DNA from 3 places in the Bacillus sp. ISL-46 genome. Region 3 is predicted to be linked to each of the others. Evidence: riboswitches for the same ligand, from Rfam matches in the RefSeq annotation. Region 3 holds a riboswitch; each other region holds the start of a gene.
The links. A riboswitch is a leader RNA that binds a small molecule or an ion and turns the genes downstream of it on or off. The one in region 3 is predicted to bind S-adenosylmethionine.

Region 1: linked by a shared signal. The riboswitch ahead of mtnW (2,3-diketo-5-methylthiopentyl-1-phosphate enolase) and the one ahead of J7E67_RS12765 (homoserine dehydrogenase) in region 3 are both predicted to bind S-adenosylmethionine.
Region 2: linked by a shared signal. The riboswitch ahead of metK (methionine adenosyltransferase) and the one ahead of J7E67_RS12765 (homoserine dehydrogenase) in region 3 are both predicted to bind S-adenosylmethionine.

Annotation. Positions count from the first base shown of each region.
Region 1 covers NZ_JAGGQR010000027.1:94,569-106,777, forward strand. The annotation lists gene J7E67_RS15490 (carbon-nitrogen family hydrolase) at 1-408, opposite strand, end outside; gene J7E67_RS15495 (pyridoxal phosphate-dependent aminotransferase) at 527-1,702, shown strand; SAM riboswitch class I at 1,786-1,894, shown strand; gene mtnW (2,3-diketo-5-methylthiopentyl-1-phosphate enolase) at 1,966-3,177, shown strand; gene J7E67_RS15505 (2-hydroxy-3-keto-5-methylthiopentenyl-1-phosphate phosphatase) at 3,174-3,848, shown strand; gene J7E67_RS15510 (methylthioribulose 1-phosphate dehydratase) at 3,842-4,471, shown strand; gene J7E67_RS15515 (1,2-dihydroxy-3-keto-5-methylthiopentene dioxygenase) at 4,502-5,035, shown strand; gene J7E67_RS15520 (aspartyl-phosphate phosphatase Spo0E family protein) at 5,307-5,549, shown strand; gene J7E67_RS15525 (ZIP family metal transporter) at 5,609-6,343, opposite strand; gene J7E67_RS15530 (electron transfer flavoprotein subunit beta/FixA family protein) at 6,738-7,562, shown strand; gene J7E67_RS15535 (electron transfer flavoprotein subunit alpha/FixB family protein) at 7,597-8,628, shown strand; gene J7E67_RS15540 (FAD-dependent oxidoreductase) at 8,621-9,916, shown strand; gene J7E67_RS15545 (ferredoxin family protein) at 9,916-10,200, shown strand; gene J7E67_RS15550 (hypothetical protein) at 10,341-10,688, opposite strand; partial or broken gene J7E67_RS15555 (hemerythrin domain-containing protein) at 10,854-11,183, shown strand; gene J7E67_RS15560 (MFS transporter) at 11,210-12,209, opposite strand, start outside.
Region 2 covers NZ_JAGGQR010000077.1:1,196-10,244, reverse strand. The annotation lists gene asnB (asparagine synthase (glutamine-hydrolyzing)) at 33-1,937, opposite strand; gene metK (methionine adenosyltransferase) at 2,253-3,452, opposite strand; SAM riboswitch class I at 3,653-3,792, opposite strand; gene pckA (phosphoenolpyruvate carboxykinase (ATP)) at 4,040-5,626, shown strand; gene J7E67_RS27760 (DUF2584 domain-containing protein) at 5,670-5,912, opposite strand; gene J7E67_RS27755 (alpha/beta hydrolase family protein) at 5,950-6,744, opposite strand; gene J7E67_RS27750 (ABC transporter substrate-binding protein) at 6,919-7,884, shown strand; gene J7E67_RS27745 (ABC transporter ATP-binding protein) at 7,905-8,681, shown strand; gene J7E67_RS27740 (ABC transporter permease) at 8,662-9,049, shown strand, end outside.
Region 3 covers NZ_JAGGQR010000019.1:42,094-54,302, forward strand. The annotation lists gene J7E67_RS12750 (carbon-nitrogen hydrolase family protein) at 1-854, shown strand, start outside; gene J7E67_RS12755 (GNAT family N-acetyltransferase) at 875-1,537, shown strand; gene J7E67_RS12760 (GNAT family N-acetyltransferase) at 1,557-2,228, shown strand; SAM riboswitch class I at 2,320-2,431, shown strand; gene J7E67_RS12765 (homoserine dehydrogenase) at 2,536-3,774, shown strand; gene J7E67_RS12770 (glycosyltransferase) at 4,043-5,251, shown strand; gene J7E67_RS12775 (glycosyltransferase family 2 protein) at 5,281-5,889, shown strand; gene J7E67_RS12780 (glycosyltransferase family 2 protein) at 5,926-6,615, shown strand; gene J7E67_RS12785 (YfhD family protein) at 6,705-6,896, opposite strand; gene J7E67_RS12790 (YfhE family protein) at 7,026-7,160, opposite strand; gene J7E67_RS12795 (TIGR01777 family oxidoreductase) at 7,280-8,188, opposite strand; gene recX (recombination regulator RecX) at 8,265-9,074, shown strand; gene J7E67_RS12805 (SDR family NAD(P)-dependent oxidoreductase) at 9,083-9,760, opposite strand; gene J7E67_RS12810 (YfhH family protein) at 9,847-10,173, shown strand; gene J7E67_RS12815 (small, acid-soluble spore protein K) at 10,231-10,407, opposite strand; gene J7E67_RS12820 (YfhJ family protein) at 10,535-10,804, shown strand; gene J7E67_RS12825 (metal-dependent hydrolase) at 10,833-11,813, opposite strand; gene mutY (A/G-specific adenine glycosylase) at 11,939-12,209, shown strand, end outside.

The sequences.
Region 1 (12,209 bases), on a different contig from region 3:
AAGTTGAAAAAGTCCCTTCTCGGCGCCAGGCTCTAAGAAAACATGCTCATTCATGAGTTTAAAAAGATGTAGTTTACTATACCGGTGTACAAGCGTGCCATCTTTATTGATGATGAGGAGAGTATTTTTTACTCCTGTTTCTTCACGGTTCGCAACTGAGCCGCCAACGAAATGAACCTGATTTTGTTGTGCTGCTTTTCTGAGAAATTCAATCGTTTGTACTGCTTTTGGGTCTGCAATTTCATTCAGGCGCGTCAAGTCATATCCCGTTGTCCATAGTTCCGGAAGGACAATGATATCGGGTTGTTCAGTCAGTGCATTTTCAATGAGTCTTTCGGCAGTTTGGTAGTTTTTATTGGGATCACCGAAGACGATATCCATTTGCAGACATGAAATTTTTAATTTCACGAATCTTCACCTCGTTTGAAATTTCGGAATTTTTTCTTTACAAGCCGTTATAAAAGTTATATCATTTGTGACTAGAATTTCACAATGATTCTTATAAAAAATTAAGCAGGTGAGAACAATGAAGCAATTTCCTCCATCAGAATTATTAACTAGTCTTCCGAAGCAATTTTTTGCTTCACTTGTTAAAAAAGTAGGGGAATATATTTCACAAGGGTTTGATGTGATTAATTTAGGGCAAGGCAACCCTGATCAGCCAACGCCTTCTCATATTGTTAAAAAACTTCAAGATGCAGCAGCGAATCCATTAAATCATAAATATTCTCCTTTTCAGGGACATCGTTATTTAAAACAGGCTGCCGCTGATTTTTATTTAAGAGAATATGGAGTGACCATTGATCCGGATAAAGAAGTGGCGATTTTGTTTGGGGGTAAAGCAGGACTTGTCGAAATTCCTCAATGCATATTAAATCCGGGGGATACCATCCTTGTACCTGACCCCGGTTACCCGGATTATTGGTCTGGGGTTGCTCTTGCAAAAGCTGAAATGGTTACGATGCCGTTACGAGAGGAAAATAACTTTCTACCGGATTATTGCGAACTGGATAAGTCTGTTTTATCAAAAGCAAAGTTAATGTTCCTCAATTATCCTAATAATCCAACAGGAGCTACAGCTACTCATGAATTATTTAATGAGACTATTAAGCTAGCTAGAGATCATGATATTTGTGTTGTTCATGATTTTGCCTATGGTGCTATTGGTTTCGATGGTGAAAAACCAATAAGTTTTATGCAGGTTGAAGGGGCTAAAGAGGTTGGGATAGAGATATATACTTTATCAAAAACCTTTAATATGGCAGGCTGGCGTGTTGGTTTTGCTGTTGGGAATGAGAGTGTGATTTCAAGCATTGAACTTTTACAGGACCATCTTTATGTTAGTTTATTTGGAGCTGTACAAGAGGCAGCGGCTGAGGCTTTAATGGGCCCTCAGGATTGTGTACGGGAACTAAACGATCTTTATGAGCGAAGACGTAATGTATTGATTGATGGGCTTCGTTCATTGGGATGGAAGGTCACCGCGCCAAAGGGTTCCTTTTTCGCGTGGCTCAAAGTTCCTGAGGGCAAAACATCTGAGGAATTTGCTAACATTTTACTCGAACAAGCACATATCATGGTTGCACCGGGAATTGGCTTTGGAGAATTTGGAGAAGGATATGTCCGTGTTGGGTTATTAACATCAGAACAACGATTAGCCGAAGCTGTTGAAAGAATTAGTCGTTTGGAAATATTCTGTTAAATCGATTGACATTTTATATTTTTCTTGAGATAATGCAAATTAAAGTTAAACAACATTAAAAACTTTATAAAATACGAATCGTTTTCTTATCAAGAGCAGGCGGAGGGAAAAGCCCGATGAAGCCCGGCAACCGACTTAAACCAGTTTTAGGCACGGTGCTAATTCTTGCAGCAACAAGCTGATAGATGAGAAGATGTTAGTTTGCGGCTAACCTCTTCTTTGTTGAAGAGGTTTTTATGTTTTTTGAAAGGACGTGTTTTTGAATGTCTAAAATAATTGCTACATATTTACTGCATGATGAAAAAAAACCAACCAAAAAGGCTGAAGAGATTGCACTTGGATTAACTGTAGGTTCATGGACGAACTTGCCTGAACTAGAGCAAAGCCAATTACGCAAGCATAAAGGCAGTGTGGTATCAGTTGAAACGATACCTGCAGAAAAAGGTGACCAATCTTTAATCCGCATAGCCTATCCAGCGATTAATTTTTCTAATGACCTGCCTGCTATTTTAACAACCGTTTTCGGTAAGCTTTCATTAGATGGAAAAATAAAATTACTAGATTTGCAGTTTGATGATGGATTAAAGAGTCAGTTCCCTGGCCCAAGGTTTGGAATTGAAGGTCTTCGGAAGAAATTAAACGTTTATAATAGACCGCTTTTAATGAGTATCTTTAAAGGAGTGCTCGGTAAAGATCTCGCATTTTTAGTTGAGCAATTAAAGCAACAAGCCCTTGGTGGTGTAGATTTTGTGAAGGATGATGAAATCCTTTTTGAAAATGAGCTGACACCATTTGAAAAAAGAATTGTCGAAGGAAAAAAGGCATTGCAAGAAGTATTTGACCAAACAGGACATCGAACTTTGTATGCAGTTAACCTAACGGGTAGAACATCGCAGCTGAAGGAAAAAGCAAGGAAGGCTGCAGAGCTTGGAGCGGACCTCTTACTGTTTAATGTGTTTTCCTATGGCATAGACGTCCTGCAGGAATTAAGAGAAGACGATGAAATTGCCTTACCGCTTATGGCACATCCTGCAGTTAGTGGTGCTTTTACATCATCTCCAGTTTATGGATTATCCCATTCATTATTGCTTGGAAAGTTGCTTCGTTATGCTGGTGCTGATTTATCGTTGTTCCCATCCCCATATGGAACCGTGGCGTTAGAGAAGACGAAAGCACTGTCGATTGCAAGTGAGTTAACCGTAGAAGATGCCTTTAAAAAGTCATTCCCAGTTCCATCAGCGGGAATTCATCCAGGCTTGGTTCCTTTATTAATTCGTGACTTCGGTAATGATTCTGTCATTAATGCAGGCGGAGGGGTCCATGGCCATCCAGAGGGTGCACGCGGAGGGGGCCTTGCGTTCCGTCAAGCGATTGATACCAATCTTAAAGGAAAATTATTAGCCGAAGGTGCAAAACAGCATCCTGAGCTCCATACGGCACTAAAACTATGGGGTAATGCAGAGGTGACCGTATGACAAAACCAGTGATTTTTTGTGATTTTGACGGAACGGTAACTGAAAGTGATAACATCATTAGCATGATGGAAAAGTTTGCTCCTCAAGGGTGGGAACGGATCAAAGATCAAATCCTCTCACGTGAGATTTCGATCAATGAGGGAGTTGGGAAACTATTCTCCTTATTACCAAGTAGGTTAAAGGATGAACTGACTGAGTTTGCGATTGAAAATGCAAAGATTCGCCCAGGATTTGGAGAGTTTGTTGAATTTGCGCGTGCAAAAGGTATTCCATTTTACATTGTTAGTGGCGGTATTGACTTCTTTGTTTATCCAATCTTGGAGAAATATGGTCCATTTGATGGAGTTTATTGCAATGAATCGGATTTTACAGACGAGAGAATAAAAATTCTATGGCCGAATGAATGTGATTCATTATGTAACAATGATTGCGGATGTTGTAAACCAAGTATTATTCGTAAATTAAACACTCAGGAAAACCGTTTCAAAATTGTTATTGGAGATTCGGTAACCGATCTCGAGGCAGCAAAACATGCGGACTTTGTGTTAGCAAGAGATTTACTTCAGGAAAAATGTGTGGAATGGGGAATCAATCATCAAGGATTTACTTCCTTTTTCGATTGTATCGAGGAGATTAACAAAAGAATTGAGGTGGATGAACTAACATGCTAAATGAAAGATGGAACGAATTAGCCGATGTAAAGGATGAGTTAGCTGAGCGTGATTGGTTTATGGGTACTAGCGGTAACCTGGCGATTAAAGTAAGTAATCATCCGCTTCAATTTTTAGTAACAGCAAGTGGAAAGGATAAACGGAAGCGAACAGATGAAGATTTTTTACTCGTTGATGAATTTGGCCGTGCAGTTGAAGAAACACATTTAAAGCCCTCAGCAGAGACACTTCTTCATGTCGAAATTTACCGTCGAACCAATGCTGGCTGCAGTCTCCATGTGCATACGATTGATAATAATGTGATCTCAGAAGTTTATGGTGATAATGGTGAGGTCACATTTAAAGGCCAAGAGTTGATCAAGGCTTTTGATAAGTGGGAAGAGGACGCAGTCTTAACAATACCAATCATTCGGAATGATGCCCATATCCCGACACTTGCCAATAAGTTTTCTGAACATGTTTCAGGAGATACTGGAGCTATCTTGATTCGCAACCATGGAATAACGGTATGGGGGAGAAATGCCTTTGAGGCTAAAAAAATCCTTGAAGCGTCAGAGTTTTTATTCCGCTACCAATTACGCTTACTAGAGCATAAACCATATCAATTGTTTAAACTAGTGTAAAAAATATTAAAAATGAGAGGATGATGAAGAATGGCATATATTACTTTTCAAACCAGAGAAGAGCAAATTCATGAACAAGAAGAGGTTGCAAGCTTTCTGGAGTCGCAGGAAGTTATTTATGAAAATTGGGATATTAGTAAGCTTCCCGCTGAACTAGTAGAAAAGTATCTTTTAAGCGATGAAGAAAAGGCAGAAATTCTAGCTGCATTTGAAGGCGAAATCGCAGATATTTCTGCTAGACGTGGCTACAAAGCGAAAGATGTCATTTCTTTATCAGAAAATACTCCAAATTTGGATGTATTACTGACAAACTTTAAAAATGAGCATCATCATACAGATGATGAAGTTCGTTTCATAGTCAGCGGCCACGGTGTCTTTGTTATCCAAGGTAAAGATGGTGAGTTCTTTGAAGTACATCTCAATCCAGGAGACTTGATTTCTGTACCTGAAAATACAAGGCACTATTTTACCCTTGAAGAAGATCGGAAAGTGGTTGCTGTAAGGATTTTTGTTACCACCGAGGGATGGGTACCTATTTACGAAAAAGAAGAAGTAAATCAATAACAGATACTAAAACTGGCTGCAGATTATTGCAAGCCAGTTTTTTTATTATGTATATAAGTATGGTGAAATAGAATAAAGCGCTTGCAAACTAGATGAATTTTGTCGTAAAAACAAGAATTTATTTGAGGAATTTGTCGAAAAACGAAAGAAATAGAATGTTTTGTCTACTTTTGCGATTGTGTTTACTTTTATAAAAATTCTTGTCATAATTCATCAAGTAGTCTAATTTTTCGTTGTTTACAGTAATAGAGTAAGAGGTAGGGGGATAATTGTGTGCGAGTATAGTAATACCCATAATGAAATGATTGAAGAGATAAAGGCTAAAAGGGAATTAATGATAAATAGCGCCAATACACAGGGATTTACCAATGAGATGACAATAAAATATAGCCAGGAGCTAGATGAATTAATAAATGAGTATCAAAAAGTAATGGACCAAATCTCCAGGCCAAATGAAGAAATTAAATTTGCCTTTAAACAAATGATCATGATTTGGCCGAAGGTTTTAGTCTAATGATAATTATGTAAGAGAGTGATATTTTTTTTTGTTCAACCGATTAGTAAAATAATTACTTATGAAAAAATATCAATAATGTACACCATGACAAGCAACCCCAAGATAAACGCATAGGTGGATACCCGCTCGTTTCCGTCGCCATGGCTTTCAGGAATTAATTCTTTATAAATAATAAATAACATGGCACCAGCAGCAAATGATAGACCATAGGGGACTAGCCCTTGAACAAATGAGGTTAAAAAATACCCTAAAAAGGAAGTAATGATTTCAATGGCTCCAGTTAAGGTTGCAATAATGAAGGCCTTCAGTTTACTAATTCGCTGATTGATTAAAAATAATGCGACAAGTAGGCCTTCCGGCGCATTTTGAAACCCAATTGCTAAAGCAATTAAATTTCCAGTTTCCCCCTGTTCGGATGCATAGCTTACGCCAACTGACAATCCCTCAGGAATATTATGAAGGGTAATTGCAGATATAATTAACAACGCCTTCTCATCAAATTGAATTCCCTTTTTGTTATGCTGTAAGTCAATATGAGGGATATTTTTTTCCAAAAGAGTCAGCACCCATACTCCTAAACAAACTCCTACAAAAAGTGAACCAAAGCCTCCTGTTCTTAATGCCTCAGGGATCAACCCAATCGTAGCAGCTGCCATCATAATTCCTGCACTAAATGCTAATAAAACATCCTTCCAACGATGTGTAATGGAATGAGGAATAAATAGTATAATTAGTGCCCCTGCCCCCGTAGATAACGCCGAAAGAACACTTCCAAAAATAACTTCAGTCATCACACATCTCCTTTCTTGTCCAATTAATCCAAATCAAATATCTACAATATTAGACAGTAGCTGTGATTTTTATCATTGTTTATATCTTAATATTTCATATAGTTATATTAGTACTACTTTATCTAATATTCACATCACGATTAACTACATATCTTACCACAAACTGTAATAACTTCAACTTTTACAAACTACTACTTAGCTACTGCATAAGATTTTTAAGAATATTAAATGATCACTAGTTTTAGGTTAAATCGAGAAAGAAAAAAAGAAAACTATCACTGTTTGGTACTATGCTTGTGTTGCGATTCATATATCGTAAATAAAAGCATTTTTAAACCATAGGAAGCAAACGCTTTCAATAATCTCAGATCATATGGAGGAGGGAAAGTCCTACATGCATATTGTCGTATGTGTCAAACAAGTACCAGATACAAAAATTATTAAAATTAATCCTAAAACCAACACACTCGACCGTCGCAGTGCACCAGCCATCTTGAACCCTTACGATGCCCATGCAGTTCAGGAGGCCGTAAAAATTAGGGAAAAAACAGGAGGTACCATTTCCGTCTTATCAATGGGACCACCGCAAGCGACTGATATTATCAAGAAAAGTGTGGAAATAGGTGCTGATAAAGGATATTTAATTTCTGACCGTGCCTTTGCAGGGGCAGATACACTGGCAACTAGTTATGCGCTTTCGAAAGCTTTAGAAAAAATCAATAAGGAACACCCAGTTGACATGATTATTTGTGGGAAGCACGCGATTGATGGTGATACAGGACAAGTTGGACCTGGTATTGCAAGAAGAATGGATATCCCGCCAATAACTAATGTAATTGAAGTGCCTGAAGTCAATCAGAAAGAAAACACCGTTCTTATTAAACGGAAATTAACCAATGGCTATGAATTGATTCAATCCAATCTTCCATGTTTATTGACGGTTGAAAAAGAAATTAATGAGATCGACTATTCGCCAATGCCGAACATGATTAAAGCGGCAAGGTACGAACCAATTATTTGGGCAGTAAGTGACTTTGAAAATGTAGAACGGTCACAACTTGGACTAAAAGGTTCACCAACCATTGTTGGAAAAATGTTTACGCCACCACGTCCAGAAGGCGGGAAAAGACTAGAGGGTACTAGTGATGAACAGGTTAACCAGCTAATGGCGTTGTTGATGGAGAAAAAGGACCTGTTAACAATCCAATCATCTAAATAATAACGATTATCTTTTGTCATGGGAGGGAATATACATGAATCTAGACGATTATCGGGGAGTCTGGGTATTCATCGAACAAAACGATGGTAAAGTAGAAGGCGTTTCTCTAGAATTACTTGGTGCTGGAAGGAAACTAGCGGATAAATTACAAGTTCCTTTAGCGGGCTTTTTACTAGGCAATGAAGTAAAACCTTTAGCAAATAAAATTATTTCTTATGGTGCAGATATCGTATACTTGGTCGACCACCCTGTATTGAAGAATTACCGTACTGAATCATATATGAAGGGCGTAATGCTCCTCGCTGAAAAATATAAGCCAGAAATTATCCTTTATGGCGCAACACCAAACGGTAAAGATTTAGCTAGTGCCGTAGCAACAGATTTAAACACAGGATTAACTGCGGATACTACAATGCTTGATGTGGATGTTGATAATAGATTACTAGAAGCAAGCAGACCTGCCTTTGGCGGTAATATCATGGCGACAATCCTATGTAAAAAACATCGCCCGCAAATGGCAACCGTCAGACCAAAGGTAATGAAGGCACAAGAACCGGTATCAGGAAGAACAGGTAAGATTATTGAAGAAAAAATATCACTGCAAGAAGAAGACATGCGTACAAAAGTGTTACAAATTGTGAATGACGTAACAAAAAAGGTCAATCTAGCTGATGCACATGTAATCGTCTGTGGAGTAAAAGGAATGGGAGATGTGCAAAACTTCCAGCTCCTTTATGAATTTGCGGAAACGATTGGAGCGACTGTTGGAGGTACTCGTGATGTGGTTGAAGCAGGCTGGATGCCACACCATCTTCAAATTGGCCAAACTGGTGAAACAGTTACACCAAAAATTTATTTTGCTATTGCACTTTCTGGTGCAATTCAGCACGTTGTCGGCATGAAAAATTCTGATTTAATTATCGCTATAAACAAAGATCCAAATGCACCAATTTTTGATGTTGCCACATATGGAATCGTAGGAGATGCTATGGAAATTCTCCCAAAACTTATCGAGGAATTTAAGCAGCTTAGAACTGAAAAAGGTGGTGAAATAAGCTATGCATGAAAAATTTGATGTGATTGTCGTTGGGGCAGGTCCAGCAGGAAGTGCATGTGCCCTCACGTGTGCCAAAAATGGACTAAACGTTTTGCTTATTGAACGTGGAGAATACCCAGGAGCAAAAAACGTAATGGGCGGAGTATTGTACCGCAAACAAATGGAAGAATTAGTTCCTGAATTTTGGAAAGAAGCACCACTTGAGAGACCTGTCATTGAACAGCGCTTTTGGATGATGGATAAGGAATCTGTCGTTCAATTCGGCTATAAAGGTCTTGAATGGGGTATGGAACCATATAATAACTTTACAGTCCTTCGGGCTCAGTTTGACCAATGGTTTGCTAAAAAGGCAGTAGACGCTGGGGCATTACTTATTAATGAAACGGTAGTAACTGAATGTATCGTTGAAAATGGCAAGGTTGTCGGGGTTCGTACCGATCGTCCGAATGGAGAGGTATATGCGGATGTCGTGGTGCTTGCCGACGGTGTTAACTCTCTTCTTTCAAAACAGTTAGGCTTTCATAAAGAATTTCGTCCAGATGAAGTAGCCTTAACAGTAATGGAAGTTGTTAATTTACCAAAAGAAAAAATAAATGACCGTTTTAATTTGGAAGATAACCAGGGTTGTACAATTGAAATCTTTGGTGATTCAACAAAGGGTAATCTTGGAACCGCTTTTGTTTACACGAATAAAGAGAGCTTGAATATCGGAGTTGGTACAACACTATCGAGCATGATAAAAGCGAAAATCAAGCCATATGAGCTTCTAGACTACTTAAAAACTCACCCCATGGTCAAGCCAATGCTTGCGGGTGGGGAATCTGCTGAGTATCTTGCTCATCTTATTCCTGAAGGTGGTTATCGTTCGGTACCGAAAGTAGCTGGTAATGGAGTTATTGTCGTCGGTGATGCAGCACAGCTAGTAAATGCCATTCATCGTGAAGGTTCGAACATGGCGATGTCATCAGGAAAGATGGCTGCTGAAGCCGTAGTTCAGGCACATAAAAGTGGGGACTTCAGTGAATCAAGCTTAAATAGCTACCGTGACGCGCTTAATAGTAGTTTCATAATGAAGGATTTAGAGAAGTACAAGGATGCTGCACATACGTTTGAGAAATACCCACAATACTTTAATGAATATGTTCCAATGATGAATAAAGCGATGAGCAAATTCTTTACAGTTGATGGGACTCCTAAGCGTGAAAAACAAAAACAAATAATGAAGAGTGTAACTGCGGAAAGAGGAACAATTAGAGTATTGCAAGATATCTATCGTGCTTGGAAGGCGGTGAAATAATGTCAACGAAGAATATCGAGGAAAAACAGTATCTGCTCCGTTTTAAGTGTGATACAAAGTCTCATTTGACCGTGATGGATCATGACGTATGCATGACAAAATGTCCCGATAAAATTTGTACAGTATTTTGCCCAGCGGAGGTTTATAAGTGGGAAGGAACACGGATGCAGGTTGGCTACGAAGGATGCCATGAATGTGGAAGCTGCCGGATCGGCTGCCCATACCAGAACATTAAATGGGAATATCCAAAAGGCGGACACGGGATTGTATTCCGTTTAGCGTAAATTGGAAATAAAAAAGGAGCTGTTTGCGTTTTATGCAAACAGCTCCTTAATTTATGTAGATATTTTAATAATACTATATGTGGGTTATTTCACAAGTGAACGTAAAAAGAAGGTGAAGCAGAAGGTAAGTTTTTAGGGGGTTAGCTTATTTTCTCTAGTATGGTAGCTGAGGAAAGTTTATCGTTTTTGCTGGCTGTGACAAGCGAAGATGCAAATGAGTTCGCATGATCCATTAACTCCATACTCGGTGAGCAATAATATGGTTTTTTCCAATTGAAATCACCTTCACTATCGGCAGGATATATACTTACTTTCCAATGATAGTATATTTTTGACTGTGGGAGTTGTACCCCTTCTACGGCAATAAGCCAATGTGTCGAAGGTGAGTTAGGGTAGTATGCTGCGGATTCCTGTAAGGAAACTAGGTCATTTACACCAATGGGTATTAATGCCTTTTGATAAAAGTCGTGATAATTTGGGGTTTTCATATTTTTTTCCCTCCCTTTTATGTTCTATCTCTATTATATGAAACATTTAAACTTTTTTTGTGTGATAAATGTTAAAATTTTTAAAAAAATTAACGAGTTTTCATGAAACTGTCAAAAATTCATAACCTATTTGCTGCATTAATTACAAAAGTAAAAGAATTTAAAGCAGCATTGGACCCTCATTCAGAAAGAGAAGAAGGCGTTCTTTTTCCTATGATGGGTGTATATATCGGGACGACATCTGGACCAATAGCTGTTATGGAATATGAACATGATCAGGCAAAAGCAAATATTGGAGAATTTCTTGGAAAAGCAGAAAGTGGTCTTGTATCTACGGAAGAAACGAAAAAAACAGCTGAACTAATTCAAAATGCCTACTTTATCTTAACAGAGCATTTCTCCAAAGAGGAAAATGTTTTGTTCCCAATGGCTGAAAGAATGCTTACAGAAGAGGAGAAGGAAGAATTATACCGTAAAATCCAAGACATAAAATAAAGGATGGGCCTCTGGCCCATCCTATTTTACTTTTGATTCCATTCTTTAACCTTTTGGTCAGTTGGAAGGAGAAACGCAATTAAGCCTAAAATCGGAAGTACACCGAGCCATGTAATCATCGACTGTAATCCAATCCAGTCTGCTATATAACCGAGTCCTACAGAACCAATTGCACCCATTCCAAACGCAAGTCCTACTGTTAATCCAGACATCGTCCCAATTTTACCCGGGACTAATTCCTGTGCATATACTACCGTTACAGAAAAACTAGTCATTAAAATAAACCCAGTAAGTATTAAGAAAATAAATGCCAACGTTGGTGGTACCTGTGGAATTAAAATTGAAAAAGGAATCGTTGCTAACATTGAAAAGGAAATGATTGTTTTTTTTCCAAACCGATCTGAAAGAGGACCTCCAAAAAAAGTACCGACGGCACCGGAAACTAAAAAAGCGAACAGGAATAATTGTGATTGCTTAATCGTAAGGGCATATTCTTTTATCGCATAAAAGGTATAAAAGTTGGTAATTCCAGAAGAATACCAAGTCCTTGCAAAAATTAATAATAAAATCAATGCTAAGGTATTTTTTACCTCTTTAGTTATTGCTACATTGTTAGATGAGCTAGATCTCTTTTTCTTTAGTATATTTGGGGAAGCTATCAACCTGTGATTATACCAATTTGCAATATAAATTAATAAAATCACAGCTAGTGCTGCCACAATCGTAAACCAGGATGCACCAATCTGCCCCAGTGGAACCAATATTAGTGCAGTTATCAGTGGAGCCAATGCTTGACCCGTGTTTCCACCGACCTGATAAATCGACTGTGCCAGTCCGCGTCGATTTCCTGCAGCCATATACGCAACCCGGGAACCTTCCGGGTGAAATACTGCTGAACCCAGACCGATGAAAAGGACTGACAAGACAATTAGTCCAAAGTTTGAAGCGAACCCTAATCCAAGAATACCGACTAACGTGAAAGTCAGTCCGATCGGCAGTGCGAAAGGCATTGGTTTCTTGTCAGTT
Region 2 (9,049 bases), on a different contig from region 3:
GAAGCACCCAAGAAATTTGGGTGCTTTTACGATTAATTTTTCGATGTTTGCAGGGCCTTTTCTAGTGCATAATCACGTTGAAAGGAATAGACATCTTCAACATATACTTGATGCCATACCATGAACATCAGCACAGTCCAAATCTTCCTGCTGTTATCGGCTTTACCTTGGCAATGGTCTTCAAGCAATTGAAGCACATATGATTTATTGATCAAATGATCCGTGTTGCTTTCGCGGATGATTTTCTTCGCCCATTCGTTCATTTCATCCTTTAACCAATGACGGATTGGTACAGGGAACCCCAGTTTCTTCCGATCAAGTACATGGGCAGGTACAACACCTTCGGCTGCTTTACGTAAGATATACTTCGTCGTTCCATGCACTGTTTTCAGGCTGGTCGGAATTTTTGATGCCACTTCGAAGACCGCTTTATCAAGGAATGGCACACGAAGTTCTAAGGAATGAGCCATCGTCATTTTATCGGCCTTCAGCAAAATATCGCCGCGCATCCATGTATGGATATCAATATACTGCATCCGGTCCACAGGATCATAACCACGCGATTCAGCGTAAAGCGGCTTCGTTATATCAGTGTAATCTAATCCCTCACGATAGACATTTAGTAGTTCGCGCTTTTCTTCTTCGGTAAACATTTTCGCATTACCAATGTAACGTTCTTCCATTGGAGTAACACCGCGTTCGATAAAGCTTTTTCCTCTCATTCCCTCAGGCATCATACCCGCGATCCCTTTTAAAAGCACTTTTCCTGCTTTCGGAATTTTATTAAACACCTCTAATGATTGCGGCTCGTGATAAATATTGTAGCCGCCAAATAATTCATCCGCACCTTCACCTGAAAGAACAACGGTTACGTGTTTTCTCGCTTCACGGGCAACAAAATAAAGCGGGACACAAGCAGGGTCTGCCAGCGGATCATCCATATGCCACATGATTTTTGGAATTTCATTCATATATTCCTGCGGTGAAATCACATAGCTGATATTTTCGACACCAAGCTTTTCAGCTGTCTCTTTTGCGACATCAATTTCACTGAATCCATTATGCTCAAAACCTACCGAAAAGGTTTTAATCGCAGGGTGATATTCTTTTGCAATCGATGCAATAATCGAAGAATCAATCCCGCCAGAAAGGAATGAGCCTACTGGAACATCACTGCGCATGTGCATTTTTACAGAATCGAACAGGACATCTTTAATTTCCTTGATAAAATCAGGTTCTGATTTGTGAACTGGTTTAAAGTGTGCTTTCCAATATCTTTTGATTTCCATTGGTGAGCCAATCTTTTTGGTAAAAAAATGACCTGGCTCTAATTTCTTAATACCATCAGACATGGTGGTTGGTTCAGGAACAAATTGGTAGGTCAAATAATGCTGCAAGGAATCATAGTTAAGAACATCATTTTCGAGCCCCAATAGAATACTCTTTTTCTCAGAGGCAAAAAATGTTCTTTCACCATCTTCAAAATAAAAAAACGGTTTAATCCCGAACGGATCACGCGCCCCATAAAGAGTTTGTTCTTGTTTATCCCAGATGACAAAGGAGAACATTCCACGTAGTTTTTCGACGGCTTTTTCCTTCAAATGGCTGTAGAGTGCAATAATAACTTCGGTATCGGAGCTAGTTGAAAAGGTTAATCCTTCGCTCAATAGTTCCTCGCGCAGTTCTACATAGTTATAAACTTCACCATTAAAGATAATCCAGTGGCGTTCATTTTCATACGTAAGCGGTTGATGACCACTCTCAATATCAATGATACTTAAACGGCGGAACCCAAATTGGATATGATCATCATAATAAAAACCATCATCATCCGGCCCCCGATGAGTTATAATATCGTTCATATTTTTAAATTGTTGTTTTTGCTCATCACTATAGTTTTGTGTTTTGTCGTGTACACAACCGATAAAACCACACATTATGTACTTCACCTCATTCTAAATATCCTTTAAAAGGACGTATTGCTCCAAAGCGCAAACGCCTTGCGCTGGAGCTAGACAGAAAAACATACTCTCTAATACTACCACTTTTTTTATAAAATTTGCACTGTGAACAATAGGCAAATTTAATATCATCATTTTTCACTTCTTTAGACCTGCTTAAACACTTCATTTTTTCAATTATTTGTTACTGTACAGGTAAATAGACGTACGAATAAAAACAGGAGTTACATGTAGTATGTAACTCCCTTTGTATTGTCTAGCTCCAGCGCCAAGGCGCTTTTGCTTTTCTATTTATAGATTTGCTTGTTGGCGTAATGTTTCTACTTTATCTGTGCGCTCCCAAGGAAGATCCACATCTGTACGGCCAAAGTGACCATAAGCTGCTGTTTGTTGGTAAATTGGGCGACGAAGATCCAACATATTAATGATACCTGCAGGGCGAAGGTCGAAGTTTTCACTTACTAGGTCAACTAACACGTCTTCGCTCAATTTACCTGTACCAAACGTATCAACTGCAATCGAAACGGGTCTAGCAACTCCAATTGCATAGGCAAGTTGAACTTCTACCTTATCAGCAAGGCCAGCAGCAACGATATTTTTGGCAACATAACGTGCTGCGTAGGCAGCTGAACGGTCCACTTTTGTAGGATCCTTACCAGAGAAGGCACCACCGCCATGGCGAGCATATCCACCATACGTATCAACGATGATTTTACGACCTGTTAAGCCAGCATCCCCTTGTGGTCCGCCAATAACGAAACGGCCGGTTGGATTAATAAAGTATTTTGTCTTTTCATCGATTAATTCTTTTGGAACTACCGGATTAATAACATATTCCTTCAAGTTACGTTGAATTTGCTCTAACTCAACTTCAGGATTGTGTTGAGTGGAAATAACAATCGTATCAATGCGTACTGGTTTATCGTTCTCATCATATTCAACCGTTACTTGTGTTTTTCCGTCTGGACGTAAGTAATCAAGAACCTTATCTTTACGTACTTCTGTTAAACGGCGAGCAAGTTTGTGCGCTAGTGAAATGGGAAGAGGCATAAGCTCTTTTGTTTCATTACAAGCAAAACCAAACATTAAACCTTGGTCCCCTGCACCAATTGCTTCGATTTGTTCATCAGACATTTGACCTTCACGCGCTTCCAAAGCTTGGTCAACACCCATCGCGATATCTGGAGACTGTTCATCAATAGATGTTAAAACAGCACAGGTTTCTGAGTCAAAACCGAATTTCGCCCGATTGTAGCCGATGTTTTTAATCGTTTCACGAACAATTTTTGGAATATCCACGTAGGTAGATGTGGTGATTTCTCCTGCTACTAGCACTAGTCCTGTTGTTACTGAAGTTTCAGCCGCAACCCGGGCATTAGCATCCCTTGCTAAAATAGCATCTAAAATGGAATCAGAAATTTGGTCACAGATCTTATCAGGATGACCCTCAGTAACTGATTCAGAAGTGAACAAACGACGTTTTGTTGACATCTGAATTCCTCCTATAATATGAGATAATCGAGGTTTTAGGAAGGTTACAGGAATACTTCCTTAAACATCGAGAATTTGATACGGTACTCATTCCCTTAGTATGTAATAAACAAAGGATTTTTATTAGAGACTCTTTTCATAAAGGACTTATACAAAACAAAAAACCTTACCAGAGAGGAAAGGTTGTTCCGGGCCTTTCGCTCTTATCGTTCAAGGTCAAAGCCTTGCGTCAGATTAGCACCTTCGCATCCTGAAAAGGACCTTTTAAGTGGTCAATCTTTTCATACTGCAGGTTGCTGGGTTTCATTGGGCCTGTCCCTCCACCAGCTCAGGATAAGAGAGTATCCGTTCAACTTAGAATAATATCACACTGCCCAACAATGTCAATGAATTTTTTAAGAAATGTTTTTCAACAAAATGGGAAATATACGAAATATGTTAGTATCTTTTATAAATTTTTTTTATATCTTCAATTAAAGTTTTATAATATATAAATCCAGTTAAATAGGATACATCAATTCAGCTAATGTGTTATACTTTTTATATTATTAACAACCTAAAAACGAAATAAAGGAAGGTCTCATTAAATGAATTCTGTTGATACTCCTAATGAATTAAATCAATTGTTAAATGAAAGTCATGTTCATGTGCAATTATCTGTTCCTCAATTAGTTGAGAAAGTCTTAACCCGTCATGAAGGAGCATTAACTTCTACGGGAGCAATTAGTGTCGCTACTGGAAAGTATACTGGCCGGTCTCCACAGGATAAATTCATTGTTTTAGAAGATTCAACTAAAGACAAAATTGAATGGGGAACTACCAATCAACCAATTTCAGAGCCGGTTTTTACAAAGCTTTATCAAAAGGTCATTAATTATTTACAACAGAAAAATGAGATTTTTGTTTTTAAAGGATTTGCGGGTGCTGATAAAAAATCACGTTTATCCATCCAAGTGGTAAATGAATTAGCTTGGCAAAATTTATTTGTACACCAGTTATTTATTCGCCCGTCGGATGATGAACTACTTGCCCATGATGCTGGATTTACCGTTATTTCTGCACCTAATTTCAAGGCAGATCCGGCTATCGATGGTACCAACTCGGAAGCTTTTATTATGATTTCTTTTGAAAAAAGAATTGTTTTAATAGGTGGTACAGAATACGCAGGGGAAATGAAAAAGTCGATTTTTTCTGTAATGAATTATTTACTGCCTGAAAACAATATTTTTTCGATGCACTGTTCTGCCAATGTTGGGATTGAAGGCGATGTTGCTTTATTCTTTGGCTTGTCTGGAACTGGCAAAACAACCTTATCAGCGGATTCCAATCGTCGATTAATTGGTGATGATGAGCACGGTTGGTCCTCCAATGGTGTCTTTAATATCGAGGGGGGCTGCTACGCAAAATGTATCAATCTTTCTCGTGAAAAGGAGCCGCAAATCTTTGATGCCATCCGCTTTGGAACTGTCCTAGAAAATGTAACATTGAATCAGGAATCAAGAATCTCTGATTATGATGATGGAACGTTGACCGAAAATACACGTGCCGCTTATCCGATTGACGCAATTGATAATATTGTTCAACCAAGTATCGCTGGCCATCCAAATACGATTGTCTTTTTAACCGCTGATGCATTCGGTGTCTTGCCTCCAATTTCAAAATTAACAAAGGAACAAGCAATGTATCACTTTTTAAGTGGCTACACCTCAAAACTAGCCGGAACAGAGCGTGGAATAACGTCACCACAAGCTACCTTCTCCACTTGCTTTGGTGCTCCATTCCTGCCGCTGCCTGCGACTCGTTACGCAGAAATGCTCGGTGAAAAAATACTTGAGCACAATGCCAATGTTTTTCTTGTCAATACTGGCTGGACCGGCGGCGAATATGGGGTCGGTAATCGAATGAAACTTTCCTACACGCGCGCTATGGTTGAAGCCGCTCTTGAGGGAGAATTAAACCATGTGGAGACTGTCAAGGACGCGATCTTTGGATTAAATATCCCGCTCCATATTGCAGGTGTACCAGACGAAGTCCTACAGCCGATTAAAACTTGGTCGGATTCGCAGGCATATGAAAAGAAAGCAAAGGAATTAGCCGCAAAGTTCCGCGAAAACTTTAAAAAGTTCACTAATGTTTCACGTGATATTGAAGAAAAAGGCGGACCAATAGCATAATATCGAAAGCCCATATCGATTCGATATGGGCTTTCTAATCTCATTAGTTAGTCGAATTTAATGATATTAATTGATAGGTTATGGTCGTGCTGTTATTTTGCAACTCGACTTTTTTTATCAATGCGGTACCACTTGAATCACTATCGATTGTTTTTCTTACATCAATCGGAATCTCAATTGGATAAAGTCTGTACCCTTCTTTTTCTAGCAAAAAGACGTTTTCCTCCACTCGTTTTTCTCTACCTTTAGTTACAATCATCGTATTTAACTCAAGAGGCATACCCATAAACATCCGCTCCTCTACTTGTAATACCTATATATTATCATCTTTTACGGTGACTTTTCATCCACTTCGTTAAATCATTCACGACTTTTCTATTTACTGCTGGTGGGAAGTAATGTGTAAATTCGTTAAAATACCATGCTTCGACTGGTTTTTCTACTAACCTCAGCCTTCTTTCAAGACGATACGCGTGCTCCACCGAAACATTTCCGTCTTTAGCACCATGGATAATCAGGACAGGGGCTTTGATCTTTTCTATTTGATAAAGAGGGGTCCTGTCTTGATACCGTTCCGGAAATTTCTGAGGGGTTCCGCCAATGACCCTCTTCATCATTCTCCGTAAATCTTTACGTTCCAAATAGGTGAGGGACATATCACTGACCCCGCCCCAGCTGACAACAGACGCGGTCTCAGGGAATTCAATTCCTGTCAAAAGCGCCATTACACCACCCCGCGAGAACCCAAATATATGTATTTCACGTACTCTGGGCATAGATTTTAACAGCAAAAAGGCGCAAAAGGCGTCTTCCCTGTCGTCCCCGGCAAAATCCTCATTGCCTTCCCCACCCTGATTTCCACGATAATAAGGCGCAAAAACAACAAAGCCCTCAGCTGCGAACTGGGCAATCCTTGCTGGTCGAACTTTACCAACATTTTTAATGCCGCCGCGTAAATAAAGGAATCCATCATACTCACCTTCCCCAATCGGTTCCGCAAGCATGCCTTTCACTCGTAATCCATTGGAAAGGTAAGTGATTACTTTTAATTCAATATTGGGATTTGGAGAAGGAAAGCGCGTGATATCAACAATCTTTCCATCATTGTATTGGCTCATCAGCAAAACTTCCCTTTTTTATAAAATTTATTCTCTCTAGGCATTCACACATTTTTCTCCTCTTCATACGATATCTTAGGCAATTAGCCCAGATTTTTTATGATAAATAAGGAGGCTCGCTTCATGAAAAAATCGTTAAAGTTCAGTTTCTCCTTTCTGCTCATCACTATACTTATGTTTTCACTTGTCGCTTGTAATAGCTCCACAAAAAATGAAACAAAGAAACTTGAGAAAGTTCGAATCGCTGAAGTTACCCGGTCCATTTTCTATGCCCCGCAGTATGTTGCCCTAGCCAAAGGATTTTTCAAAGCTGAAGGTTTAGACGTCACGCTAACAACAACACCCGGCGGCGACAAAACCATGACCACTCTGATTTCTGGGGGGGCCGACGTTGCCCTAGTTGGTTCAGAAACATCGATTTACGTTTATGCCCAAGGAGCAAACGACCCCGTCATCAATTTTGCACAATTAACCCAGACCGATGGTACTTTCCTCGTTGCTAGAGAAAAGATTGATAATTTTTCATGGGACCTCTTAAAAGGAAAAACCTTCTTAGGGCAACGTAAAGGCGGCATGCCACAGATGGTCGGTGAATTTGTTTTAAAAAAGCATGGAATTGATCCTCAAAAGGATTTGAACTTAATCCAGAACATTGATTTCGCTAATATTGCCAATGCCTTTGCTTCTGGAACGGGCGAATTTGTGCAATTATTTGAGCCAACGGCAAGTATTTTTGAAAAAGAAGGAAAAGGTCATATTGTTGCTTCCTTCGGTAAAGAGTCTGGCCACGTACCATATACTACGTTTATGTCCAAGGAAAGCTATATGAAAGAAAATAAGGGAACGATTGAAAAGTTCACTCGAGCAATTTACAAAGCTCAACAATGGGTAGCGTCGCACAATGCTGAGGAAATTTCAAAAGCGGTGGAACCGTTTTTTCCAGATACAGATTTAGAAATTATGACCACTGTTGTTGAGCGTTATAAAAATCAAGGATCTTTTGCAACAGATCCTATCCTTGACCAAGAGGAGTGGAACAATCTACAAAACATCATGAACGAAGCAGGAGTACTGCCAAAAGAAGTAGATCATCAAACACTTGTAAATACAGAGATCGCTGACAAGATAATAAAAGAATAAAGGAAAGGGAGGCCGTTCTTATGAGCTTTTTGACCGTTCAAAATATTCATCACACCTATTTTACTAAAGCCTCTGCCACCACGGCCCTCTCCGATATTTCATTAACAGTGGATGAGGGCGAGTTTGTCTCCCTCCTCGGCCCCAGCGGCTGTGGTAAGACGACTCTGCTTTCCATTATTTCTAGTTTGCTTAAACCAACGCAAGGTACTGTCTTGTTAGAAAAAAAGCCGGTAACTACCGCAAAAAACCAAATCGGTTATATGCTCCAACAAGATTATTTGTTCCCTTGGAAAACGATTGAAGAGAATATCCTGATCGGTTTGAAGTTATCAAAGCAGTTGAACCAAAAAACAAGATTGGCTGCCCTTGGCCTGTTAAGCCAAATCGGATTAACAGGGGTGGAAAAACAGCTTCCTAGGCAGTTATCAGGGGGTATGAGGCAGCGGGTGGCTCTCGTCCGGACGCTTGCCACAGAACCAAAACTGCTTATGCTTGATGAGCCTTTTTCCGCTCTCGATTATCAAACTAAGCTTAAATTGGAGGATTTAGTATCACAAACATTAGATAAATTTGGAAAAACAGCTATTCTCGTTACTCACGATATTGGTGAGGCTATTGCCATGAGCGATCGCGTTTTTCTGCTTTCACCAAGTCCCGGGAGAATCTATAAAACATTTACGATGCCGGAGGAACTAAGAAATATATCCCCATTTGAAGCAAGAAATCATCAGGCATATTCAAGTATCTTTCAAACCATATGGAGGGAGTTGGAGTCTCTTGAGCGAGAAAAAGAATAAGCTTGAACTCCTCCATAAAAACTATATTCAATCACTGCAGGTTGAAAAAAGATGGGTCGGATTTTATCAGGCGATCATTTTTATCGTCTTTTTCTCTAGTTGGGAATTGTTTAGTCAAAAACAGTGGATTGACCCGCTTCTTTTCAGTTCTCCCTCAAAGATATGGAATTTACTCCTGGAAAAAATTCATGATGGAACTTTAGTTAGCAATATTGGCGTAACCTTAACGGAAACCGTCCTAGGATTTATTCTAGGCACACTACTGGGTACGATATTAGCTGCTATCCTCTGGTGGTCACCGATGATTTCAAGGGTGCTTGATCCTTATCTTGTTATTTTAAATGCCATGCCGAAAGTCGCATTAGGGC
Region 3 (12,209 bases):
TTCGTGTGTCTGCCGTGCAGTACCATTTACATACGATTCAATCCTTTGAGGAATTTGCTTCACAATGTGAGCACTACATAAAAACTGCTGAAGAATTTGGTGCAGAGTTTGTCCTCTTTCCAGAGTTCTTTACGACCCAGTTATTATCGATTGGTAATGGCCAAGGTCAAAGCCTAACAATCAATGATCTGCCAAGTTTTACCGAACAGTATCGAGAGTTGTTTTCTAATTTTGCCCAAAAAACGAACATTCATATTATTGCGGGAACGCAGGTAATTGAAAAGGATGGTAAGTTGTATAATACCGCCCATTTATTTTATCCAGATGGAAGAATTGGGGAGCAGGCCAAACTTCACATTACACCAACTGAAGTCCATGAATGGAATATGGCACCTGGGGATTCCTTTCAAATATTTGAAACAGAAAAAGGGAAAATTGCCCTCCTCACTTGTTATGATATTGAATTTCCAGAAATCGTACGCATGGCAAGGGCCAAAGGTGCGGATGTCATCTTCTGTCCATCCTGCACAGATGACCGTCATGGATTTCATCGAGTTCGGTATACCAGCCATGCTCGTGCAGTTGAAAACCAAGTATATGTGGTCTTAACGGGAACAGTGGGTACACTGCCAACTGTGGATTTTATGCGGGCTAATTTTGGCCAGGCCGCAATTATTACTCCAAATGATATACCATTTCCTCCAAAAGGCATTTTGGCTGAAGGGGAAATTAACGATGAAATGATCGTGACAGCTGACCTAGATTTAAATTTATTATCTGAAGTAAGGGAACGTGGTTCTGTTACAACCTGGCGTGATCGAAGGACCGATTTATATACAGATTGGGAAAAGTAAACTAAGGGGTGGGTGTTTCCTTGTACCGAAGTGAATTTTTTGTTTATGACCAAGATCGGCCTGTGCCGGTTATCATTCGCAATTATTCAAAACTGGATTTTGACAATCTTATCAAAATTCAATCTGAGTGCTTCCCACCTCCTTTTCCATCAGAATTATGGTGGAATAAAGAGCAATTAACAAACCATGTGACCTTGTTTCCAGAAGGTGCATTGTGTGTTGAAGTGGACGGTGAATTGGCTGGGTCACTTACCGGCTTAACTATCGACTTTGATCCAGACGATAAAAGTCATACATGGGAAGAAATCACAGACCATGGATACATACGCAACCATAATCCAAAGGGTAATACCTTGTATATCGTCGATATCAGTGTTCGTCCGAAGTACCGTAAACTAGGGTTAGGAAAATTGTTGATGCAGGCTATGTACCATGTTGTGATTGAAAAAAGTTTGGATCGATTACTAGGCGGCGGTAGAATGCCAGGATATTATAAAGCAGCTGATAGCTTGACACCTGAGCAATATTTAGCTGCGATAATTAAAGGGGATATACAGGATCCTGTCATCACTTTCTTGTTGCGCTGCAGCCGTGTGCCATTAGGAATTGTTGAAAACTATCTCGAGGATGAAGAATCCTACAATTATGCAACATTAATGGAATGGAAAAATCCTTTTAAATGAATGGGAGGCATGTATCTCAATGGAATATATTAGAATTACCAATATAGATGATCAGAATTTTAGAAGGCTTCATAACTTAATGGGAGAAATTTTTCCCCCAGAAGAAGTACTAGCATATGAGTTATGGAAAGAGCCATTAGAAGATCCGAGTATTCGCGTGTTTGTAGCAGTCGATGGCGATAAAGTCTTAGGTGCAACCGAATATCGTTATTATCCGGATTGGAATATTGCCATGACAGATTTTACGATCATCAGTCAACCTGGGCTAAGCCTTGGACGTTTTTTAGCTCAAAACCGGTTAAAGGATTTACAACAATTAGCTAAAGAAAATGGACAAGTGCTATTCGGCATGTTCGCAGAAATATATGATCCGTACCGGGTGGAAGATCACGAATTTGGTGGAGTAAGGGTTATGGATCCATATATCCGCCGCGAAGTTCTTTCCCATTTGGGCTATAAACGTATAGATTTTTCATATGTTCATCCTTCCTGGGAAAACAATGGGGAAGTTGTAACAGGGCTTGATTTATGTTTCATGCCATTAGCTGATGAACTTGACTCACTGCCAGCAAACCTTGTAAAGGATTTTCTAACCACCTATTATTCCATTCTTTCAAATAAACCGGAGGAGTGGTTAGAAATGATAGACCGTTTGGGGGACAAGGAAGAGGTATCCCTATTACCATTGTAAAAAAAGAAATTTCAAATAATATTGACAATTACAAAGGAATCAACTAGAATTCTTTTATATCTTGGATATTTAATGAAATAATTAAATAAAACTCTTATCCAGAGCGGCGGAGGGACTAGGCCCGATGAAGCCCGGCAACCATCAAGGTAATTCTTGAAAAGGTGCTAATTCCTGCAGGTTATTTTTAACCTGACAGATAAGAGGAGGAAATCTACCCTCTTCTTATGAAGAGGGTTTTTCTTATTTATATGATATTAAAATAAACAACCAATTGGTCATGTCTAATATTATTTAAGGGGTGGAATACATGTCTGTCATTAAAGTGGCAATTCTAGGTTTTGGTACAGTTGGGGAAGGTGTTTATAGAACAATACAATCCCACGCTGAGGAACTTACTAGTGTTTTAGGGAGAAAAGTAGAAGTGGCTGCAGTACTAATAAAAAATAAACAAAAAACCAGAGACATAAGGGAAGATGTTTTAATAACTACAGATTTTGCCGAAATTCTTAATCTACCTCAACTTGATGTTGTTGTCGAAGCAATCGTCGACAAAGAACAACCTTTTACTTTTTTAAAACAAGCTATACAAAGTGGTTGCCACATAATCACAGCGAATAAAGAAATGTTTGCACACCACGGGAATGAACTGCTCGAGTTAGCTGAGAATTATAATGTTTCGGTGGGTTATGAAGCAACAGTTGCGGGTGGTATTCCGGTTATTCAAACCTTAAGGCAGTTATTAAATGTTAACCGAGTTCGTCACATCCAAGGAATTCTTAATGGGACATCGAATTTTATACTAACGGAAATGCGCGAGAAGAAGCAGTCATTTGCTGATGCCCTCATTTTAGCGCAAGAGAAGGGGTATGCTGAAGTGGATCCAACCAACGATGTGGAGGGATTTGATGCTTTTTATAAAACAATGATTCTCAGCAGAATTGCTTTTGGAGAACAACCCAATTGGAAGAATGTCGAGCGTGCGGGCATTACCTCGATTACAAGAGAGTTAATTGAAACAGCAGAAAAGATGGGATTAAGGTTTAAGCATATTGCAAGTATTAGTAAGACAGGTAGTCAAATTAACGCAGAGGTTAAACCAGTCCTTGTTGGGAAATCTCATCCTTTTTATTCTATTGAAGGCGTAGAAAATGCTGTAAATATTCACTCTGATATTGTTGGTAGTATTACTTTGCAAGGACCAGGAGCTGGGATGTATCCTACTGCAAGTGCTGTTATTGAAGATTTGGTCTATGTCTGTCAAAATCGGTCGTCAAATAAGAATATCACAAAAACAACAGCAGCATGTGATGGAGAGAAAAAAGGGAACGAAAAAGAATTATGGTTAATTCAAGGTCTCTCAAAGAATTATAATAACCCTTTGATTACATGGGTAGCTCAAGCTTCTGATGAGATAGCAATTATCCAGGCGACTAGGGAAGAATTAGAACAGTTAATTAATCAGCAGAAGGCGTCTTGTTACTTTCAAATAATAGGGGAGTATGAAACAGAAAGTAAGAATAAAGAAGTAACTTTAGCTTACCTCTAGGTTAAAAGATGTAACTAGCATTTGTTCCCGTAAAAAAGAGCTTTCAAGGGGCTGTTGACAAATTGTCAACAGCCCCTTGGAGCTCTTTTTTTGTTTTAACAATTTCTACTCTCTTATGTGTAGGGGATATATTAATATCTTAAAAAAAAGCAAACCAAACACCCTAAAACTGGGGATAAGTCTAGTCAAAATCAAATAGTATTCATATTGTGTAAAAGCTCGATCAAATGGACTAGTTATTCATAAAAGTAAATTGAAGAGGTGCGTCATGTTAGGGAATAGCTTAAATGGACGTTTATTAACGAATCTGAAAAATACATTCACCTATGAGTTTTGGGTATTGCCTGAAAGCGTTCATCTTATCGATAAACAATCACGCGATAAGCCGGCAAATGTAAATGGAAAAAATTATATCATTGGACCTGGATATGGGGTGTCCGATAATGATGCAGGGGTTAGTGTTTCAGTTGGACTAAATGGAATTACGATCTATGAACATGCCAAGAAAAATATATATGCGGTGTTAGTCTATGAAGCAATAATTAATGATCTTATTCATATTGCTGTTGTCTATGATGATAGAGAGCCGCAGCTATACATTAATGGTAAGTTTGTAAAAAAGGGTGAACGAAGCCTTAAAACCTATATCTACCCATCGGGGATGATTGGTGGGCAACCAGGTCTATTCTTTAATGGGGATATCAACGAGATTAGGCTATGGGGCCACTGCAGAACAGAACAAAATCTTAATGATAATTTGAATAAAAAGCTAACTGGAAGCGAAGCAGGGCTGTATGGTGTTTGGCCAACACCGCCTGTAAATGAACGAGAAACACAAAAGGTAAATACAAAAAAACAAAACTCCCAAGATAAAAAGGACCTAGGCTCTAATGAGAAACAAATTGAAAAGACACAAGTAAATAAGAACCAAGATATTGAAGTCAGTATAATTATTCCTTCCCTAAATAAATATCCACTAAATCTATTTACACTCCTCTCACTTGAACACCAAACGTTCAATCCTTCAAAAATGGAAGTAATCTTTATTGATGATGCTTCAACTGACCAAACGGAAGAAAAACTAAAGGACTATTCTCCTCCATATCATTTTAAATATATACGTAATAAAAAGAATCTTGGAAGATCACAGGTCCGAAATCTGGGCATTCGTTCAGCAAGAGGGAATATTCTTATTTTTCTAGATGCAGAAATGATAACTGAATCTGATTTTGTTGAAAAACATTATAAGTACCACCAATCAAAAAATAACCTTATTTTGTCAGGGGCCATGCATTCAAAAGTCATATACTCATGTATCTTTCCTGAATTTACTCGAAAGGAAATAAACAAAATCTCAACTTTAACAAAAAATAATCAGAAGGTCTATTCGAGGATTCAAAACTTTAAGTATCCATGTAAAGAGCCGTACCCGTTGCTGGAAAAAGCGATATTGCAAGAAAAGCTTTCAAGGATTTAGGTGTTGCAGTATACCCGTGGTTCCAATCGATTACCAGCAATTTTGCTGTTGACTTAGAAGGGTTTGCGTTTCCATGGATGGCATTTCTTACAGGGAATGTTTCCATGCGTAAAGAGTTTATTATTCAAGCAGGGTTATTCGATGAAGATTTTGTCGGTTACGGATACGAGGATTGGGAATTAGGGTATCGCTTATATAAAATGGGTGCCAAATATATTGTTAGAAACGATTTGACAACGTATCATCAAGAACATCCTATTGGCGAAAGTAAATGGAAAGAGGCAATTAGCAACCTAGGACGATTTATTTTAAAGCATCCTGACATCGACGTGATTATTCTTGGCTTAGAGATTTCAGGTCTTGCAGATTTATTAACGATGAATAAGGTATTGAGCGAATATAAGTTACTTGTTCAATCCTATCCGGAACGGTTTCAAAAATTCGAAGAAAAATTCATCCGCATACTTGAAACAATTGTCCTTTTACTCCAAATTGACATCCGTCACTTAAATATCTTAGGAGCTGCAGGATTTGGCTCTGATGTTAGAAAAGAGCTTCAAGAGGATATTAATTCTATCAAAGGCTTAAAAAAGTTTCCAAATTTAACTTACCTTTTGGAAAAGGTATTGAACTCATAGGAAAGATTCCCCAAACTAGTTTGAAGGAGTGAAAGTGTGGTATCCATTATTACTTGTACAATAAGAGAAGAGAATATTAAAAATGTTTTCAAAAATTATAAACAGCAATCCTGGAAGGATAAAGAGTTGATAATTATCCTTAACAAGGATTCTATGAATATTGATAGATGGATCAAAAAGGCAAAGAAATATCGTAATGTTCAGGTTTATCAACTACACGAAAAAGCAACATTAGGTGACTGCTTAAATTTTGGGATTATGAAAGCAAGTCATGATATTATTGCAAAATTTGATGACGATGATTATTACGGGCCTGACTACATTAAAAGTTCGATGGATGCTTTTAAAAATAAAGATATTTCTATTATCGGAAAAAGTTCTTTATATATTTATTTTAAAAGTGAAAAAGCGCTGATCCATGTAGCAGGTAGTGAGAATTCAATCACAGAAACTGTTGCTGGAGCGACATTAATATTTAGAAAAGACGTGTTCCAACAAGTTCAATTTGAAAAAGTAAATCGAGCGGAGGATTACTTTTTCATTGATCAATGTAAAGAGAAGGGCTTTAATGTCTATTCAACTGAACGTTTTCATTTTGCAGTCATCAGACATGATACCGAAAAACATACATGGAAGATTGCTGATAAGGATCTTATGGAATGGGGAGAATTAATCACCTATACAGAAGATTTCCAATCACTAGTCTCAAAAAAAGCCGCGATTTGAGGATCGAGCAGTGGCTCGCCTTTCCTCCTTTATCATATAAAAAAGAAGCAGGCTGCCCTGCTTCTTTTTTGTTACCGCTTTTCTTAAACTTATTTATTTCTTCTCGATTTTACACGCTGGTTCGCTGCGTTAGCACGTGCTTGTGCTTCAAGGTCGGAATGGTCTGCAAATTCTGCAGAATATTCAACGTCATTTCCATCAGTTATTTTTAGGTTCTTAGGTGTTTGTGGAAGTGAGCTTTTGTTACTATTACCAGTGCCACTATTATGCATACGACCCATAACTAAAAACCCCTTTCATTGTAGGCTTGCAGGAGCCGAATTGCTCCCTTTAATATCATTTACAATTAGAAAGGTAACCATGAATGGAAAATACTTCAGCAGAGCTATATGGTCGTAACTGTGGTCAAACTAGAGTCTGGTTTTTTTGTCGTGGTATCCGCCTGCCCGGTCTGCCATTTTAAATTCTCTTTGATATGAGACTTCCTGCATACTGGTTAATGAGTATTTGCCTCGATCCTTATCTTTTTTCTTCTTTTCCGCCATTTTGCTCATTCCTTTCAACATTTTTTTAGTTAATCGTCATCAAGCTATGTGGTAAAAAATAAAAGCACGTTATGTACTTATTTCCATTTTTACCTTTTAAGAAAGGAATGATACTTTTTTTAAGAAAATATATTTTCTAATGCCAAATGTAAATCTGAATACGCAAATTGATAGCCATTTTCTAAAAGCTTTTTCGGTAATACCTTTTGTCCATCAACCACCAATGTACTCATTTCACCAAGCAGAAGATGCAGTGCGAAACTTGGGACCGGGAGCCAGTGAGGACGGTTTAATACGCTTGCAAGTGTTTTTCCAAACTCAGTCATCGTTACCGGTTTCGGTGCAGTGAAATTGATGGGACCATCCATTTGTTCATTTTCGATAATAAAGGATATTCCTTTGACCACATCCTCCACGTGAATCCATGACATCCATTGACGTCCATTTCCAATGGGACCACCGATAAATGATTGATAAGGGATTGCCATTTTTTGAAGAGCCCCTTGGTATTTATCAAGGATGATTCCGAACCTGCAAAAGACAGTACGTATCCCTAATTGGCTGGCTTTTCCAGCTTCGATTTCCCATTGCTTAACTGTTTCTGCCAAGAAATCATTCCCAAAGCCATGGTTATCTTTTTCAGTTAAAATTTTATCAAAGGATGTACCATAAATCCCAATTGCACTTGCATTGATCAGTGCCTTTGGTTTGGTATCTAATTTATTTATAATGGCTAGCAGTGCATGAACAGACTCTAAGCGACTGTTTAGAATCTTTTCTTTTCTTTTTACGGTCCAACGTCCACTATTAATCGATTCGCCTGCAAGGTTGATAAAAATATCAGTATCTTGGAGTTCATGAATGGGGCTTGAAATATCACTTAGCCACTCGACATATCGAATTCCAACAGTACGATTTGTCTCAATCGATTTTCTTGATAAAATAATTATCTCATGATTGTTTTTCAACAGGTGTTCCGTAAGTGCTTTCCCTACAAAGCCTGTTCCGCCTGCAATCGTTATTTTCATTTTTCCCGCCCCCTTTTACGTTTAATCTTACAATAGATAATGAGGAATATGGTAAAGTATTGATGAGGTGAATAACGTGGCCATTATAACAAAGATCACCACACAACAGAAAACTCAGGATCGATTCAATATTTTTATGGATTACGGTAAGGGTGAGGAATTTGCCTTTAGTGTCGACAGTGATGTTCTAATCAAATTTCAATTAAAAAAAGGAATGGAGCTTGATGATTTTTCCTTCGTAGAAATTCAGTATCAAGACGACATTCGCAAAGCATACAACAAAGCCATTCATTACTTAGCTAGAAGAATGAGATCGGAAAAAGAAATAAAAGATTATCTTGTATTAAAGGAAATAGATGAACCTGTCATCAATGAAATTCTTCATAGATTAACTGCACAGAAATACATAAATGACGAGGAATTCGCGTTGGCCTATGTACGAACCCAAGCCAATACCACTGATAAAGGTCCCAATGTAATAAAAATGGAATTAAAGGAAAAGGGAATAGTAGAAGGGATTCTCAACCATGCACTAAAGGAATATCCTCTCGAGCAACAGATTGAAAAAGCAACCAAAATAAGTTCAAAGTTTTACGAAAAGAATACAAAGGAATCATTAAAAATTCAAAAACAGAAACTTGAGAATCTGCTCCTTAGAAAAGGTTATCCATATGAAGTCATTAATATTGCTGTTAATGATGTCGGGATGAACAACGAGATGGATGAGGAAATGGAGGCAATCAGATTCCAAGGTGAGAAGGCCCATCGAAAATTTAGTAAATACAGTGGATTTGAATATGAACAAAAGATGAAACAAGCATTATATCGAAAAGGGTTCCCGATCGAGCTCATCGAAAGATACTTATCAGAAAGTAAAAAATCATGACAAAAGCATCATGATTTTTTACTTTCGATAATAATGGAATCTTGATCCATTTGTTCGATAATCATTTCGGCAACTTCCCTTGGTGAGCGGAAACGGGAGGTATCTTTGACATGGTCACTATTATCCCAAAACGGTGTGTCCATTCCGCCCATATACACCGCATTAAATTTAATCCCACTCCCTTCGTATTCTTTCTGCAGGCTCTCTGTAAAGCCTCTAATTGCAAATTTACTAGCCACATAAACCGCTTCATTCACTTTTCCACGCAAGCCTGCTGTTGAAATAATATTCAAAATGCGTCCTTCCGAAGTCTTTAACAGCAGAGGTAATATTGCTTTGGTCATCAAAAGAGTTCCTAAAACGTTTGTGTTGATCATTTCAGTAATGTGATGTTCATTCATTTCCACAAATGGACCGAAATGCCCAACTCCAGCATTATTAACTAATCCGTATATATTATATGTATGACTAATTTCTTCAGCTTTTTTCGAAACATCTTTCGCATTTCCAATATCTATAGGAAGGATATCAGCACTTCCTCCATTTGCTTCAATTTCTGCTTTTGTAGTTGTTAATTTATCAAAGTTCCGCCCTGTTAACAAAAGGTGATAGCCTTTTTGCGAAAAGAGATGCGCTAATTCTTTACCTAAACCAGAGCCTGCCCCAGTAATAATGATCGTTTTCATTCTAAAATCTCCTTTGTATATTAGTTCATCCTTTATTTATTATATTATAATATACTAAAATGAAGTTATAAGGGGAGTGAATTCAAATGCAACAGGAGAAACGCTACAGTACCATGTCAGAACATGAATTAAGACAAGAAATTGGCATACTCCAAGAACAAGCCAGAAAAGCAGAACAAATGGGAATGGTCAATGAGTTTGCCGTGCTCGAACGAAAGGTTCAAATGGCGAGAGCATACCTGATTGACCCTCATTCGTTTAAACCTGGAGAAATTTATGAAATAGACGGGGACCCAGGACAATATTTTAAAATTGACTATATGAATGGTGTGTTTGCTTGGGGTTATCGACTTGCAGGAGAGGGAAAAGAAGAAGCGTTGCCAATCTCATTATTGAATCAGCCAAAAAAATAATTGGACAAACCAGAGAATAAGACCTCTGGCTTGTCTTGTTTTTACAGATAGAAAAGTTTATTTATAAACCTGTGGCGACTCATCATCGCGCTCGCCTGAAGCACGCATCCGCTCTTGTGGATGGGTATTAATCGTGCCATCTGCTCTTGTTGAAGCATATTCTGCTTTTGCTCTTGGCTCTCCCTCGAGCTTGTTATTATTTTGATTTGGGAAATTCGTTGCTTTATTTCTCATGCTGTACCTCCATCAAGGGAATGAGAACACGTGAAAAGCAAAGCATTCTCAATGCTTACCACGTAAAGATAGTATCTGCTTTTATTAAATAGGTTATGTTAAAAGAAATTGGCAATGAGGTGGATGAATGAACGATTATCATGAAAGATTAACAAAACTGCTATTAGCTAAAAACGACAAACTCTCGTCTAACCAGGCACGAACCTGGGTTGAACTTCTTTGGGATGATTTTGAAACCACTTATGCAAAAGCAGGCAGGGAATATATGGGCAGTGAAATAGCAGAAAGAATTGTCAAACAATGGATAGAAAACTACGGTGATAAACTGCATGAATTTGCAGCAACAAACCCAAAATACAAGGATTATTTAAATCAGGAAAAGAATAGTTTAAATTAAAAAAAGCGAGTGACAAAGTCACCGCTTTTTAACTTGGAATTATACTTAATTTCTTTCGTAATTTCTTCTCACTGAACACCCACCCCGTATAGGAGCTAATTGGATTTAAGTTACAATCTAATTGAACGACGGCCACAAACGGATAGTGCCCATTGCTCCGATAGCGTAAATCAATAAAGCGAACTTCGTAAAAATCAATAAATTCATCGACTTCCCATCGATAAACTGGTGAAAAGGATAAAAATGCTGAAAGGTTTTTATCCTTTTTTGCTGCTTCGATTACGGGTGTCTTCGGTACGGGTATTCGGTTAAAATGGTCTAAGATTTCAACTTGTTTATTTACTGCTTTTCCAACAAAAAATTGTTTCTTGTTCATGGCAGCAATTCTCCATTGATGAAATCTCATGGTTGGTGCAATAATTATTTCTGTTGCATCGGGAATCATTCTTTTTACCTCAACCAATACCCTTTTTTTCGCCCTAAAACGAGCGAGATAGTAAGCTGCAATAACTACATACATTAGCAAAAAAGTATAACCTGGATTTGCTCCTATAAGCCAAATAACGATCCCAAGGATATGGATCCCAAAGATAATCGGGTCAAACGTATTTATAACGCCTAGAGCGACCCATTTTGTAGAAAAAGGTCTTAGAGCCTGCGTACCGTAAGCGTTAAATATATCAACAAATACATGGATAAAAACAGCTGCAAATGTCCAAGCCCATAAATGAAAAAGATTGGCATCAGGAAAAAATGGATAGATAACGGCTATTAGGACGAGTGGCCACAAAATTACAGCAGGGATGGAGTGGGTAATCCCGCGATGATTTCGAATGTATATGGCATTATTTCTTAGCTTCAAAACGGTATCTATATCAGGTATTTGTGACCCAGCAATGGTTGCAATTAAAACACTCGTCGTGGTCGCGTGGCTGCTAATTACTGCGGGATCAAGCGTAGCAAGACCACCAAGAGCAATACCCATGACAATATGAGTTCCTGTATCCAAAAGGAAATCCTCCTTCAATATAGTTCTTGTAAAACTAAACAAATTGAATTATCGTAAAACCAATACATTACTAATTATATTGCCTTTTTTCATACATGTTAACAACATCTGGAGGAACAAAAGTTATGATAATTGAACTAAAGAATATAGAAAAAATCAACATATCTGCTTTTCAAAATGATTTAATATCCTGGTTTAAACGGGAACAACGGGACTTGCCGTGGCGAAAAGACCAAGATCCATACAAAATATGGGTCTCAGAAATTATGCTCCAACAAACAAGAGTTGATACAGTTATCCCCTATTTTAATCGCTTTATTGAATGGTTTCCCACCATTGATGACCTTGCCGAGGCAGAGGAGGATAAAGTACTTAAGGCCTGGGAAGGGCTGGGAT